Regions from separate parts of the Chryseobacterium sp. GP-SGM7 genome, predicted to be linked through region 2. Evidence: riboswitches for the same ligand, from Rfam matches in the RefSeq annotation. Region 2 holds a riboswitch; the other holds the start of a gene.

Region 1 (7,901 bases), on a different contig from region 2:
TAAATATTCAGAATCGGTTAAAACTCCATTTTGATAGGTATTAAAAGTATCTCCGCCCAAAACACTGAACATTGCCAATCTCGCTCCGTAATTGATTGTCAGCTTTTCGGTTGCTTTAAAATCGTCATTAATGTAAATAGCATTTTCCCAGGAATATCTCGGATTTCTCGGAAAACTACTCACACTTGTTCCAGAAGCGCTACTCGGTGTAATCGTATGATATATAGACTGTAAACCAAATTTCACCGAATGTTTATTTCCAGCAAACCAAGAAAAATCCTGCTTCAGATTCCAGTCTTCAATTTTAGAATCAAGCCCGAAAGTATTATTGTTACTGCTCAAAGCAATATTATAATTGTAGTTGCTGTAAATGAAAGATGTATTTGAGAATAATTTACTGTTGATAATACTGTTCCAACGCAAAGTTGCCGTAGTATTTCCCCAATCTGTCGAAAAAGTATCGCCCAAACCTAAAACATCACGCCCAAAATATCCCGATAAGTATAAACGGTTATTGTCATTAATCTGATAATTGGCTTTTAAGTTTAAATCATAAAAATACAATTTGCTGTCTTTAAAATCATCGGTTGCTTTCAGGAAAACATCCGCATAAGTTCGTCTTCCAGAAACGATAAATGATGATTTTTCTTTCTGAATCGGGCCTTCAACGCTCAATCTGCTGCTGATTAATCCAATACCTCCATTGATGTTGTAATCTTTGTTGTTTCCGTCTTTCATTTTAACATCCAAAACAGACGAAAGCCGACCTCCGTATTGTGCCGGACTGTTACCTTTAATGATACTCACATCCTTCAGCGCATCACTGTTGAATGTACTGAAAAATCCCAGTAAATGTGAAGCATTATAAACTGCAGCTTCATCCAGTAAAATCAAATTCTGGTCGGTTGCGCCACCTCTTACAGAAAATCCGCTGCTTCCCTCACCGTTACTTTTAATTCCGGGTAAAAGCTGAATAGTTTTCATCACATCTTTTTCACCGAATAATACGGGAAGTTTATCGATTTGTTTGATGCTTAAAGTCTCAGTTCCCATTTGTGCAGAAGAAAGGTTTTTGTCTTTTTTTACTGCGGAAATAATAACCTCATCAATTTCTTTCACCCTGTCATTTCCTTCCTGAGTTAATTGCAGATTTAATTTTAAATCATTTTCAACCGTAATTTTTTGTTGGAAATCTTTAAAACCAGGATTAGAAACGACCAAAGTGTAAGAACCTTGCGGAAGAGAAAGCGAGTAAAACCCGTATTCATTGGCAATTACGGAAATTGTAGGATCTTCTGCGACTTTTACGGTAACTCCGAGAAGTAATTCACCGTTTTTCTGATCTTTAACTGTTCCGCTTACCGAAAATTTCTGCTGTGCAAAAATAAATGTACTGAAACAGACCGCAGCAATGGTTGTTGCGGCTTTTAAGGATGTTTTGTGTATCAATTTGTTTAGTTTATTATTTTAAATGAAGGATAAGTTTCTAATTTCAATTAATGATGTCAAATTTTAGTCATAGATTTGAGAAATAAAACCTTATAATTGCCTAAACAACGAGGTTGTCATCGATTTATTGTTTAGTTTACGTTAATAATTTTTAATTTTAAAAATCATATTTATTAGTAAATGCTTACAGTAAATCATTTCTAGATGAGTTTTATTAAATTCTGTAATTTTTGAGAACTTATAAATATGTTAGTTTTAAATATGGTTTAAGATGTTAATGATTTACTAATTATTAATGATTTATCCTTTGAATACCTAACTGAAAATCTTACATTACCATCAAATTTTTTCTTTTATACAAAACATTTGTATATTTGCTCTACGCTTTAGGGGTATTCTGAAAAGAATTGAGAGAGTCCCTTTGAACCTGATACGGCTCACACCGACGTAGGGAAAAGCAAGGATACATTGTTCTGTGATGTTTTCTTTCTTTATTCTGTCGTTTTCCTAAAGCATTTTTTTATAAAAATTAGTTTAATGGAAAATAATCTCTGGACTTACATTCAATCTGTAAAAAAACAATCGCCGCTTGTACACAATATGACCAATTTTGTGGTGATGAATAATACTGCCAATGCACTTTTGGCAGTGGGAGCGTCTCCGATTATGGCTCACGCAAAATCTGAGGTGAAAGAAATGGTTGCTATTTCAAATGCTGTAGTCATCAATATCGGTACACTCGATGAATATTGGTGTGAATCCATGTTGATTGCTGCAGAAGAAGCTCGTCGTACAGATAAAACCTGGGTTTTAGACCCGGTTGGAGCGGGCGCAACTTCTTTCAGGGATGAAGTTTTAGCAAAACTTTTGGAATTTAAACCGACAGTGATCAGAGGAAATGCATCAGAAATCATCGCTTTAGCAAAAGCGAATAAAACCATTACAAAAGGAGTCGACAGTACTGCAGAAAGTAATGAAGCAATTACTGCAGCAAAACTTCTTGCTGAAAACTATCAGTCTGTAGTTTGTATTTCTGGCGCAACAGATATTATTATCGATGAGAAGGAAACTTATTTTGTTGAAAACGGACATCCGTTAATGACTAAAGTAACAGGATTGGGCTGTTCAGCTTCGGCTATTATTGGAGCTTTTGCCGGAATTTCTGAAAATAAAACCGAATCAACTGTTGCAGCAATGTCACTTTTAGGAATTGCCGGAGAATTGTCAGAAAAGATTTCAGCAGGACCGGGAAGTCTTCAGGTGAATATTTTAGATAAATTGTACACTATTTCTGAGCAGGAGTTTTTTGAAAACGTAAAAGTTTCAAAAAAATGAGTTTGATAAAATCATTTCCTTATCAATTATATCTCGTTATTTCCGAAGAAGATTGTAAAGAACGAAATTTTTCAGATGTTGCCGAACAAGCCATTTTGGGTGGAGTAGACATCATCCAGTTGCGTGAGAAGAATGCTTCTGATTTAGATTTTCTTGATAAAGCAATCTGTCTGAAAGAAATTACCGACAAGTATAAAATCCCCTTAATTATTAATGATAATATATTTGTTGCTGAAAAAATTAATGCTTTTGGAATTCACGTCGGGAATAATGATATACAACCTTCTGTTTTAAGAAAAACTTCTTTCCAGAATAAAATGATTGGATATTCGATTGAATATTTAAGCCAGCTTGAAAACAATGAAACAATTCTTTCAGATTATTTAGGAGTAAGTCCGGTTTTTAAAACACAAACAAAAACAGATACCGTTACAGAATGGGGTTTGGAAGGTTTAAAGAAAATCAGAGAACTTACAGAAAAACCTTTGGTAGCAATTGGAAATATTCATTTTAAAAATGCAAAAGCTGTTATCGAAGCTGGTGCAGATTGTATCGCAGTCGTCTCGGAAATCTGCAGTGCTGAAAATCCTCAAAAAGCAGCTTTTAATCTGAAAAACGAAATTATAAAATGAAAAAATACAAATATCCATCAGTTCTTACGATTGCGGGTTTCGACGGAAGTGGCGGAGCCGGAATTCAGGCCGATATAAAAACCATTTCAGCTTTGGGATGTTATGCAACTTCAGTTTTAACGGCTTTGCCCATTCAAAATACACAAGGTGTAAGGAATATTTTCCCGATTCCTGAGGAAGTAGTTTCAGAACAGATAGAGTCTATTTTGGATGATATTTTTCCGGATGCAATTAAAATAGGAATGGTTCACACGTCCGAATTGGTAGAAACTATTGTAGAAACCTTAAGGAGATACAGAAAGATTCCCATCGTATTTGATCCGGTGATGGTAGCAACAAGCGGCCATCGGTTAATCGAGGAAAAAACGATTAAAACAATTATTCAAAAACTGTTCCCAATCGCTGATATTATTACTCCAAATATGGATGAAGCGGGAATTTTAGTCAATATGAAAGTTGAAACTCTGGACGATATGAAAATTGCCGGGGAAAGCATTAAAGAATTAGGCTGTAAAAATATTTTATTGAAAGGCGGTCATTTGAAAACTGAATTAATCACTTCCCTTCTTTATAATAATCAGCATCATTACAGAACTTTTGAATCGGAAAAAATTGAAACCAATAATACGCATGGTTCAGGTTGTACACTCTCATCGGCAATTGCTTCGTTTTTAGCACAGGGAAACAGCATCGAAAAGGCAGTTGACTTGGCGCAAAACTATGTTTCCGAAGCCATTTATCACGGTTACGATGTACAAACAGGAAAAGGCAACGGTCCGTTAAATCACTTTTTTAATCCTCAAAAACTCATCAAAAATGAATTGGTCTGAAAAAGCCTGGGAATCGATTGAAATCGTTTACAGCGACATTATCAAAATGCCTTTTATTAAAGAATTATCTGACGGAAATTTAGATAAAGAAAAATTCCAGTTTTACATTGCTCAGGATTCTTTGTATCTCGAACATTTTGGGAGAACGTTGGCAATGATTGGAAGCAAAGCTTATAATATAGAAGATGCTTTGGCTTATATGCGTTTTGCTGAAAACGCAATCTTAGTAGAAAATGCTTTACATGAATTCTATTTTAAAGAATTTAAAATTTCAGGCAAAGGAATTTTACAGCCGGTGTGCCATCATTACATTCACTTTTTGAAAAGTACCGCAGCTTTTGAACCTGTCGAGGTTGCCATGGCTGCAACGTTGCCGTGTTTTTGGATTTACAAAGAAGTAGGAGATTACATTTTAAATCTTGAAAAAAAATCAGAAAATGTTTATCAAAGCTGGATCGATACGTATGGTGGGGAAGATTTTGCAGTTGCGGTTAGAAAAGCCATCGAAATTTGTGATAAAGCTGCTGAAAATACAACTCCCGAAATAAGAAACCGAATGAATGAAGCTTTCTTTACGGCTTCAAGATTGGAATTTCAATTTTGGCAGGCTGCTTATGATTTAAAAGTCTGGTGATAATAATGAAAAAATTTGTTGTAATCAGCTTCAAATTAATTAGATGCGTAAGATTGTAAAAAATATTAGATGTTTAGTGCCGAACTTATTACATTTCAATTCAACGATAATAAAAGCCCAATCAACAAACTGTCGATTGGGCTTTTATCTATTTTATGATGCTTTGATTAAGCTCTGTATCCTCCGGAAACCTCGATTCTCTGTGCATTAATCCATTTAGAATCATCCGAACAAAGAAATGCAACCACGCTTCCGATATCATCCGGCAAACCAACTCTTCCCAAAGCAGTTTCTGAAGCCAGATGTTTATTTATATCTTCAACATCACGAACGAAACCACCACCAAAATCTGTTTCAATCGCGCCCGGAGCAATAGAATTCACTCTGATTTTTCTGCTTCCCAACTCTACAGCTTGGTATCTTGATAATGAATCTACCGCTGCTTTCATTGCACCATAAGCCGAATATCCGGCGAAAGAAAATCTTGCCAAGCCAGAAGAAGTATTCACAATGCTGCTTCCGTCATTCAATAAGGGCAATAATTTTTGAGTTAAGAAATAAGGTCCTTTGAAGTGGATATTCGTCATGGAATCTAAAATTTCTTCAGTTGTGGTTTCAAAAGCTTCATTGATTCCGATTCCGGCGTTGTTTACCAATGCGTCTAATTTTGCTGAGGAAAATTGAGTGTCTAAAATATTTTTCACTTCCGTTACAAATTGGTCGAAACCTGAAGTTGATGAGATATCCAAAGGCAAAGCAAATGCTTTTTGGCCGATGTTTTCAATTTCTTTTACTACTTCATCCGCAGCTTCTTTTTTAGTTTGATAAGTGATGATGAGGTCAAATCCTTTTTTTGCCAATTGCAATGCAGAATCTTTACCCAATCCGCGGCTTCCGCCTGTTAATAATGCTATTTTACTTTGATTGTCTGACATTTTTAATGTTTTTAATTAATGATACAAAGTTGAAAAATTTGAACATTAAAGCATTTGCATAAATCAAATCAAAATTTGTGAAAATCAAACATTCATTAATTCTCTGAAATGTTGAGGTGATTGTTGATCGTGTTTTTTGAAAAAATTAGAAAAGTGCGCTACTTCCTCAAAACCCAATGTAAAAGCGATTTCAGAAATATTCCATTGCGTTTGTGCAAGTAATAGTTTTGCTTCCTGAAAAATTCGGCTTCCGATGATTTCTCCTGTTGTTTTTCCTGTCGTCTCTTTCAGAACACGATTGAGATGATTAACGTGAACGCCTAAAATTCCAGCAAAATCTGCCGGTGTTTTCAGTTTTAAAAGCTGACTGATATTTTCGATAGGAAACTGTCTTTCCAATAGTTCTATAAACAAAGTTGTTGTTCTGGAAGCTGCAGTCTTACTGTTTTCTACTGGAAGAATGGGTTTTAATTTCTGGCCGGAATGAATCAGTTCCATTACATAATTTCTCAGCAAATCATATTTATATATGTAATCAGAATTAATTTCTTCATGCATTTTAATGAAAATGGCTTCAAACTGATGAAATTGTTCTGTCGAAATTTGAAATACAAAATCGCTCTGTGGCGAAAAAACGGGAAGATTATCGATTTCGATTCCGATTTTATTTGTTGGTAAAAAGTCTTTAGTAAAAACGCAGAAATGTCCTGATTGATTAGTGCATTGGTTGTTATAATTATAGGGTACTTTTGGTGAAGCGAAAAGAATGGCGCAGTCTTCGATCTCAATAGTTTTATCTGCATATTCCACTTTATTTTGCCCGTTGATTAAACTTATTTTGTAATAAGTACGTCTATTGTAAGGCATTTCGGGTTTTGATTTGCTTTCTCTGAAAATTTTAGAAATATCAAAAACATTGAAGTGACCAATATCTTTATTAATATTTTCCGTAATAAACAAATCAATATCCGGACAACTTTCGCCCAAAATATCCAGATAAAATTCTTTAATAGTGATTGAACTCATTTTGTTTGTAAAAATCAAAGGTACGGGTTTGAGATTAATTCTTGATTTTATTTTTATTGCGCATCTCAGCTTTTACCTTCTTTCGATGTTGAATTCCCCATTTTGTCATTGCATTGACCAGTTCTTCTAAAGTCTGGCTGTAAGGAAGCAATTCATATTCAATACTTACAGGATAGCCATTTTCCACTTTTTTGATGATAAAACCATTCAGTTCCAAATCTTTCAGTTCGCTGGAAAGTACACGTGCAGAAATTCCTGTGACTTGTCTTTGAATTTCTGTGAATCGTTTGTTTCCTCTCGCCATTGCAATGATAATCATCAGTTTCCATTTTCCACCAATGACATATAATGCGTCGGAAACTGCCGTTAAAATCTTGTGGCATTCTTCGGTAAATTCTTTATTTTCTGTCTGGATTTCTGTTGATTTTTTCATGAATAATTAATTTGTTAGTTACTAACCTTTAAGTAATGACTAATAAAATGTAAGTAAATATAATATAATTTTGTTGGGTAAGAATAAAGAAAAATTTAAAACAACAAAATTATGACACTAGAAATTTTAAAAACAAAAGAAGATTTAAGAAACTTGATCGATGATTACGCTTATCTGGGCGATGGAAAAAAAATCCCGCAGGTGATGGATTTGTTCACTCCAGACCTTACCTATAAAGTTTATATGAATGGGAATTTGGTTTCCAGTGTTTCGGGGAGAGAAGATGTGGAAAAGAATTTTAACGGTCACGCCAATGAAGTGAAAACCTATTTTACCTTAAACGGACAGCATACCGTAAAAATTGATGGAGAAACTGCTGTTGGAATTTCATTCTCGCAGTTAAAAATGGTACGAGAAGTGGAAGGAAAGAATGTTTTGACAGATTACAGCGTAAAATACGATGATTTTTACGTCAACCAAAACGGAAAATGGCTCATTAAAGACCGTATTGCTTATTTTTTGATTATTGAATCGAAAGCAATTTCATAAAATCATCTAAGTATCAAAGTATCCGTCTCACAACTGAGGCGGATACTTTATATAAATTTATTCTGTTAAGAAGTTAGT
Region 2 (7,901 bases):
TGAATGACTGAGATTATTTATAACTATGAAGTTAAGAAAAATTAAAACCTTGTTCGTTGATTTATATCAAAATAATTCTGATAAGGCTTAAATGGAAATGTTCTAAACAAAAAAGATCCTAATCCGGTGGACTAGAATCTTTCAATTATTATGTAAAAAGTTTTAAGACTTAATTTTAAACTGTATTAATGACCTACAGCAACCAATTCTTTTATTGGTGGAACGAAAGAAGTCAGATCAATGCCTTCCACTGCTTCCTTATATTCTTCAATACTTGGAATTCTACCGATAATTGAAGAAAGCACAACAACCGGAGTAGATGCCAATAAAGATTCTCCTTTTTTACGTTCAGAATCTTCAACCACTCTTCCCTGGAAAAGTCGGGTAGAAGTTGCTAAAACAGTATCTCCTTTTTCTGCTTTTTCCTGGTTACCCATACAAAGGTTACAACCTGGACGCTCCAAATACATGATGTTTTCGTATTCTGTACGAGCCGCACCTTTTGGCTCATTATCGTTAAATTCGAAACCTGAATATTTTTCTAATAATTCCCAGTCACCTTCCGCTTTTAATTCATCGATGATGTTGTAAGTAGGAGCAGCAACCACTAAAGGAGCATTAAATTCTACCTTCCCATTCTTTCTTTCGATATTTCTAAGCATTTGAGAAACAATTTTCAAGTCGCCTTTGTGAACCATACAAGATCCCACGAAGCCTAAATCTACTTTTTTCTCACCTGCATAATAGGTTAAATCTCTAATCGTATCGTGCGTATATCTTTTAGAAACATCATCATTATTTACATCCGGATCGGCAATCATCGGTTCAATGATCACGTCAAGATCAACAACGACTTCTGCATAATATTTTGCATTTGAATCTGGAGTTAAAGCCGGTTTTTCACCAGATTTAATTTCAGTAATTCTCTTATTTGCTTTGTTAATTAATCCTTGAAGAACTTGATTATGGTTATCCATTCCCTTATCAATCATAATCTGGATTCTGCTTTTTGCAATTTCCAATGATTCGATTAATGTATCGTCTTCAGAAATACAGATTGAGGCTTTTGCCTTCATTTCGGCAGTCCAGTCTGTAAATGTAAATGCCTGATCTGCTGGAAGTGTTCCGATATGAACCTCGATAATTCTACCCTGGAAAACATTTTCTCCACCAAATTGCTGAAGCATCTGTAATTGAGTCGCATGAACAACATCACGGAAATCCATGTGGTGTTTCATATCACCTTTGAAAGTTACTTTCACGGATTCCGGGATTGGCATTGATGCTTCACCAGTTGCTAGAGCCAAAGCTACAGTTCCTGAATCAGCTCCGAAAGCTACCCCTTTAGACATTCTTGTGTGAGAATCTCCACCGATGATGATTGCCCATTCGTCAATCGTAATATCGTTCAGAACTTTGTGAATAACGTCAGTCATTGCATGATATTCGCCTTTCGGATCACGGGCAGTAATCAAACCGAAATCATTCATAAATTTCATCAATCTAGGAATGTTTGCCTGCGCTTTTTTATCCCAAACTGAAGCCGTATGGCAACCCGATTGGTAAGCTCCGTCTACAATTGGCGAAATTACTGTTGCAGCCATTGATTCCAATTCCTGAGCAGTCATCAAACCTGTTGTATCCTGAGAGCCAACAATGTTTACCTCAACACGAACGTCTGAACCGGCATGCAACACTTTTCCAGGAGCTAAACCGACAGCATTTTTATTAAATATTTTTTCAACAGCGGTAAGACCAACTCCTTCTTTTGTAATTTCTTTTGATGGAGCGTACACTGTAGGAATCTCAATTCCTAAAATACCTGAAGCCCAAGTCTGTAATTTTTTACCAAAAACAATTGCGTAAGATCCACCCGCTTTGATGAATTCCATTTTTTGGGGTGTGAAAGATTTAGAAATATCTTTCAGTTCCTGATCGCCGTTGTATAATTTTTTTTCTTTGATATTAATGGTAAGAACAGTTCCGGTTGCAACAGAATATTTTTCTTCAAGAATTGGTTCTCCACTTTCATTACGCACAACGTTTCCATCTGCATCCAAAACTTTAACCCAGTTTTGAAGGTCAATCCCGATTCCTCCGGTTACATCAACAGTAGTTAAGAAAATCGGTGAAATACCATTTGTTCCCGCTACAATTGGTGCAATATTTACAAACGGAATATAAGGACTTGCCTGTTTACCTGTCCAAAGTGCAACATTATTTACACCAGACATTCTGGATGAACCAACACCCATTGTTCCTTTTTCGGCGATTAACATAACACTTTTATCAGGATGTTGAGCCTGTAAAGCCTGAATCTCTTCCTGAGCTTGTGGAGATATCATACATTTTCCATGAAGTTCACGGTCTGATCTTGAGTGCGCCTGATTTCCCGGAGACAATAAATCTGTAGAAATATCACCTTCGCCGGCAATGTAGGTTACTACTTTAATTTCTTCGGCAACTTCCGGAAGTTTTGTGAAAAATTCTGCCTGTGCATAGCTTTCAATGATTTCTTTTGCAATTTCATTTCCGCTGTGGAATGCTGCTTTTAGACGGTCGGTGTCTGCTTCGTAAAGGAAAACCTGAGTTTTAAGAACATTTGCAGCTTCTTTAGCAACTGCAGGATCGTTACCTAAAGCTAAATCCAACAATACTTCGATGGAAGGACCGCCTTTCATGTGAGACAATAACTCGAAAGCAAACGCCGGAGTAATTTCTTCTAATACGGATTCTCCTAAAATGATTTCTTTTAAAAACTGAGCTTTCACACCTGCGGCAGACGTTGTACCCGGTAAAGTATTATAGATAAAGAATTTCAGAGAATCTGCTCTGTATTCGTTATTCTTATCTTTAATTTGTGTAATAATTGCGCTTAATAATTCTGCGCCATCGATTGGTTTTGGGTGAAGACCCTGGCTTTTTCTTTCTTCGATTTCTTGGATGTAATCCTGATAAATATTCATAAATAGAAGTTCTTTTTTATAAGTTTAAAGTAGATTATTGATAAGTAGACATCTGTAAAATGCAGAATCAGGCTGAATAATCTACAACATTTCTCAAAATGTGAGATAATAATCTGTCCTAATGGATAAATATTAAAAAAGGACTTTCTCTGAAAATGTAAGAATTCACTTTGCAATCAGTATCGCAGAAAATTCTTTTTCGGATAAAACGTTTATTAGATTTAAAATGACAAAAATCAAGTATAAGATCTTAAAACATTTTTAAAATTATCGTACATTTAAAAATGTTCCCAAAAATACGGAATTTTAATTTTTTTCTTATGCTAAATTATTTAGATTCTTTATAAATATGTTTTTTATATTTTCTATTTTTGGCACAAATTTACGCGAAAGATGATTTTAAGAAAATTGATGTTGAGTTTTTTGCTCTTACTTTTAAACTTTGTTTTTTCTCAGTCTAAAACTTTGAATAAGAGTTCTTTAAATAAATCAAAAATTATTTCTAAGTTAAGTACAACTAAGAAAGTTTCTCCTGGTCTTCCAATAGTTAATGAAAATATACCGTTATTGATTCCGCAAAAAAAGAACGGAAAATCTGGCTTTGTTAATCAAAAAGGAAAATTTGTTATTCTGCCGGAGTATGATTTGGTGATGTTTTTTGGTGAAGATTGCAATCTTTTAAATTCTCCTAATGAGAAAGCGAAGAAATTTGGCACGGTAGATTTTGCAACTGTTGAAAAAGGCGGAATTACTTTTAGAATCAATAAATCAGGCAAAAAAGTATATCAATACAGCAATAATGATTTAGGAAAATGTACGTATGATTTAAAAAAACCTTTATTTCATGCTTATATTCTTAACGGGAAATACGGGATTATTGAAGATTCAAAATTTAAAAATGCGTCAGATAAAAATCAATTCACTATTTATCCAAGTTATCAGTATCTCTATATTTTGGAAGGCGACGATGTGTCAAATCCTATGATTGTTGCAACCTACAACGATAAATTCGGAGTGATTGACATCAATAATAAAATAGTCATTCCATTTGAATATTCAGATATAAAAAGAAACTACAGCTGGAAATTAGGTAAAATGTTTGATGTTACCAAAGATGATAAAAATTACTACTATATCGATTCTGATAACCGTTCGTATTAGATTTAAATAAAAATTTAGAGGAAAATGTTTTCCTTAATCCAGTTTTAAATATTTTTTGTAATTTTGCCGCTGAAATTAAAGGGGTGCCCCGATTGGAGCTGAGATTATACCCAATGAACCTGGAACAGGTAATGCTGTTTAGGGAAGTTAAATGAGCAATGAGTAATAAGCAATAAGTAATCCATTAGAATTACTTATTACCAATCACTCATTACTGATATCATAATCGCCCCTTTTATTCCATTAAATTTTTAAAATTTATAAGAATGAAAGGATTATTTTTTTTAGGACTTACCGCAAGTTCTTTGAGTTTCGCACAAACTCAAAACCCGGATTCTCTGAAAGTCAGAGAAATTGAAGCTGTAAACTTCACCAAAAGACTTCCTGTCGCCAAAGAAATCATCAATGTTCAAAAAGATCTCGACAGTAGGAATCTTGGGCAGGATTTACCGATTCTTTTGAAAAATCAAACCTCAATTATCTCAACTTCTGATGCAGGAAACGGAGTCGGTTACACCGGATTTAGAATTCGTGGGGTTGCAGGAAGAGGAATTAATGTGATGATGAATGGTGTTCCGTTCAATGATTCAGAAAGTCAGGGAACTTTTTTTGTGAATGTTCCGGATTTAACGAGTTCAGCGTCGCAAATTGTCATTCAGCGTGGAGTTGGAACTTCAAATAATGGAGTTTCTGCTTTCGGAGCGAGTATCAACGTGATTTCAAAAGAGCCTGAAGACAAGTTTTATTTTAAAACAGATGACAGTTATGGTTCTTTTAATACCTACAAATATTCTGCAGAAATCGGTTCCGGAAAATTTTGGAAAGATCGTCTTTCCGTGATGGGAAGGTATTCTACTATTCATTCTGACGGATATATTGACAGAGCTGCTTCAGATTTGAATTCTTATAATTTCACAGCATTATTTGAAGAAGGAAAAACGAAACTTCGTCTGATGGCTTTTGGCGGAAAGGAAAAAACGTATCAGGCGTGGAACGGTGTTGACCGTCAAACCTGGGAAACCAATCCCAGAACCAATTTATCAGGAGCAATCTATGATGCAAACTGGGAAAATATTATAGGGTTTTATGATAACGAAACTGATAATTACAGACAAAATCACTATCAATTACTTTGGGAACAAGGCTTAAATACGAATTGGAACCTTGAAACAACGTTTCACTACACAAAAGGTCGAGGTTATTATGAAAATTACAAACAAGGCGATCCTTATGCAAGATATAATTTGCCTGATTTTAATGGAAATAAATCTTCAGACTTCATCAGAAAAAAATGGCTGAATAATGATTTCTACGGCGTGGTTTCTACTCTATACGGAAAGTTTGATAATCTTGATTTGAATTTCGGGGTTGTCGGAAACCAGTATTACGGAAGACATTACGGAAATGTAAGAGATGTTTTCTTTGCAGAAATTCCACAACATGAATATTACCGAAATCGTTCGGTGAAGAATGAAATTGCCGGTTTTGCCAAAGCTTTAATCAAAGTAAATGATTTTGAATTCTTCGGAGATTTGCAATTAAGAAATATTGATTACGATACCAAAATTTTGATGGAAGGTGATGATGAAGGTGCGAATCTGAAAAAAAACTGGTTGTTTTTCAACCCTAAAGCCGGAATCAATTATAAATTAGGCAACGGAAAAGTATTTATTTCTTACGCTCATGCGCAACGCGAGCCGAATCGTGACGATTTAATATCAAATAATGATGTGAAATCTGAAAGTCTTCACGATGTAGAAGCAGGAATCGAAAAACAGTTTGGTCCGGTAGCTTTAACTGCAAATCTATATTATATGTATTATCTGAATCAGTTGGTTTTAAACGGGCAGATCAGCAATATCGGAGAATTTATAAGAACCAATTCCGGGAAAAGTTATAGAAGAGGAATTGAAGTTGGTGCTTTGGCGAAGCTTTCAAAACAGTGGGAAATTTCCGGGAATGTAAGTTTAAGCCAAAACAGAAACCTGGATTTCAGAATTGAAAACGAGACCGGAATTAACAATCTAGGAAATACTGAAATTTCTTTCTCACCAAACGTGATTGCTAATGTAAGCCTGAAATTTAATCCTACTAAAAATTTCCACTTTGCTTTAATGAATCAATATGTTGGAAAACAGTACTTGGACAATACGGAAACACAGAGTTTATTGTTGAAAGATTATTTTCTGACAGATTTTAATGTGCAGTATGACTTTAAAATTTCTAAACACGATGTCGCTTTAAAACTTTTAGTCAATAATATTTTCGATCAGAAATATGTAAATAACGGCTATGTTTACGACGGTCCGATTTATTTTGCTCAGGCCGGAACGAATTTTATGTTCGGAATCAGCTGGAAAATTCAATAATCAAAAATACAACACCATTTCACATTATTATAGTTAGTTTCTTATTAAATTTTTTAAAGACTGTTTCGGCAGTCTTTTTTATTAGATTTAAGTTAAAGACTAAATAAAATCTGTGTAAATCTGTGTAATCTGTGGGAGATTTAATAAGAAGATTCATTTATGATTTTAACAATTTAAACTAAAAATAAATCTCTCAAAAAGTCACGAAAAAGTCATAAATTTGCGGTCAAATGAATATTTCAGCTTACATTTTAGAATACCTGAAGCAATTCGGAACCGTTGTAGTTCCGCAATTTGGCGTTTTTTCACTCGAAAATACCAAAGCAGTTATCAATTCTGAAAACGGAAGTATTCTTCCGCCTTCGAGCAAGATTGCTTTTCGCTCAGATTATCAGATTTCATCGGATGATCTGGCAAATTTTGTCAGCACCAAAAAAGGGGTTTCTAAAAATTCTGCTGAAAGCGAACTGCAGGTTCAGACCGATTTCTGGAAGAAAAAACTTCAGGCGGAACAGACTTTAGAAATACAGAATCTTGGAACTATTTTCGTTGAAGACGGAATTTTGACATTCAGAGGAAACCGTTTAGAATCAGATCATCCCGATTTTTATGGCTTGGAGGAAATTCGTTTTTCTGACATTAAAAATGATGAAAGCTCGATTCCCACTGTTAATAAAGAGAAAGATTATAAATTCAACAAATCTATTCTGTGGATTTTTCTTTTCATAATTCCTGTGTTAGGAATTCTGTATTTTGGTTACACCCAGAGAGAAATGCTTTTCGGAAAAAAGTCTTTTGATGATGTGTCGGTACAAACCAAAACCAAAAGAATTGAAAAGACTATTCCTGTAAAGATTGACTCTGCTCAAATGAGACTGAATGATTCTTTAAAGCAGGTTCAACTGAAAAAAGACTCTTTAATTCAGGATTCTATTAAAAAAACAGCCGTAAAATCTGTGAAAGTTCCGGCAACTCAAAAATCAAAACCTAAATGGCAAAAATAAAAAAAGCGTCAGAATCTCTTACAGTGATGACGAATATCGTTCTTCCGAATGATACCAACCAACTTAGAAACCTTTTCGGAGGCGAATTGTTGGCAAGAATGGATCGTTGTGCATCGATTTCAGCAACAAGACACTGCGAAAGAAGAGTGGTGACAGCTTCTGTAAATCATGTTTCTTTCGATCACCCGATTCCTGAAGGCGGAATTGTGGTAATGGAATCTAAAGTTTCGCGTGCATTTTCAACCTCAATGGAAATTTATGTTGATGTTTGGTTGGATGATCCGATTAATCATAAAAAAATTCAGACCAATAAAGGAATTTACACTTTCGTTGCAGTGGATGAATTCAACAGACCGATTCCAATTCCACAGATGGAACCCGAAACAGAAATAGAAGTAGAA

The links. Region 2 has a riboswitch for thiamine pyrophosphate ahead of ACOOWA_RS14995 (TonB-dependent receptor). Riboswitches for the same ligand answer to the same signal wherever they lie in the genome.
Region 1: linked by a shared signal. The riboswitch ahead of thiM (hydroxyethylthiazole kinase) and the one ahead of ACOOWA_RS14995 (TonB-dependent receptor) in region 2 are both predicted to bind thiamine pyrophosphate.

What each region holds. Positions count from the first base shown of each region.
Region 1 covers NZ_JBMHFF010000001.1:1,198,382-1,206,282, forward strand. Annotated here, with positions in the region: gene ACOOWA_RS05270 (TonB-dependent receptor) at 1-1,449, opposite strand, end outside; TPP riboswitch at 1,828-1,920, shown strand; gene thiM (hydroxyethylthiazole kinase) at 1,987-2,784, shown strand; gene thiE (thiamine phosphate synthase) at 2,781-3,416, shown strand; gene thiD (bifunctional hydroxymethylpyrimidine kinase/phosphomethylpyrimidine kinase) at 3,413-4,246, shown strand; gene tenA (thiaminase II) at 4,233-4,880, shown strand; gene ACOOWA_RS05295 (SDR family NAD(P)-dependent oxidoreductase) at 5,048-5,815, opposite strand; gene ACOOWA_RS05300 (helix-turn-helix domain-containing protein) at 5,900-6,841, opposite strand; gene ACOOWA_RS05305 (winged helix-turn-helix transcriptional regulator) at 6,876-7,274, opposite strand; gene ACOOWA_RS05310 (nuclear transport factor 2 family protein) at 7,386-7,823, shown strand; gene ACOOWA_RS05315 (response regulator) at 7,889-7,901, opposite strand, start outside.
Region 2 covers NZ_JBMHFF010000004.1:26,938-34,838, forward strand. Annotated here, with positions in the region: gene ACOOWA_RS14985 (bifunctional aconitate hydratase 2/2-methylisocitrate dehydratase) at 186-2,966, opposite strand; gene ACOOWA_RS14990 (WG repeat-containing protein) at 3,360-4,127, shown strand; TPP riboswitch at 4,197-4,291, shown strand; gene ACOOWA_RS14995 (TonB-dependent receptor) at 4,394-6,496, shown strand; gene ACOOWA_RS15000 (hypothetical protein) at 6,727-7,500, shown strand; gene ACOOWA_RS15005 (acyl-CoA thioesterase) at 7,488-7,901, shown strand, end outside.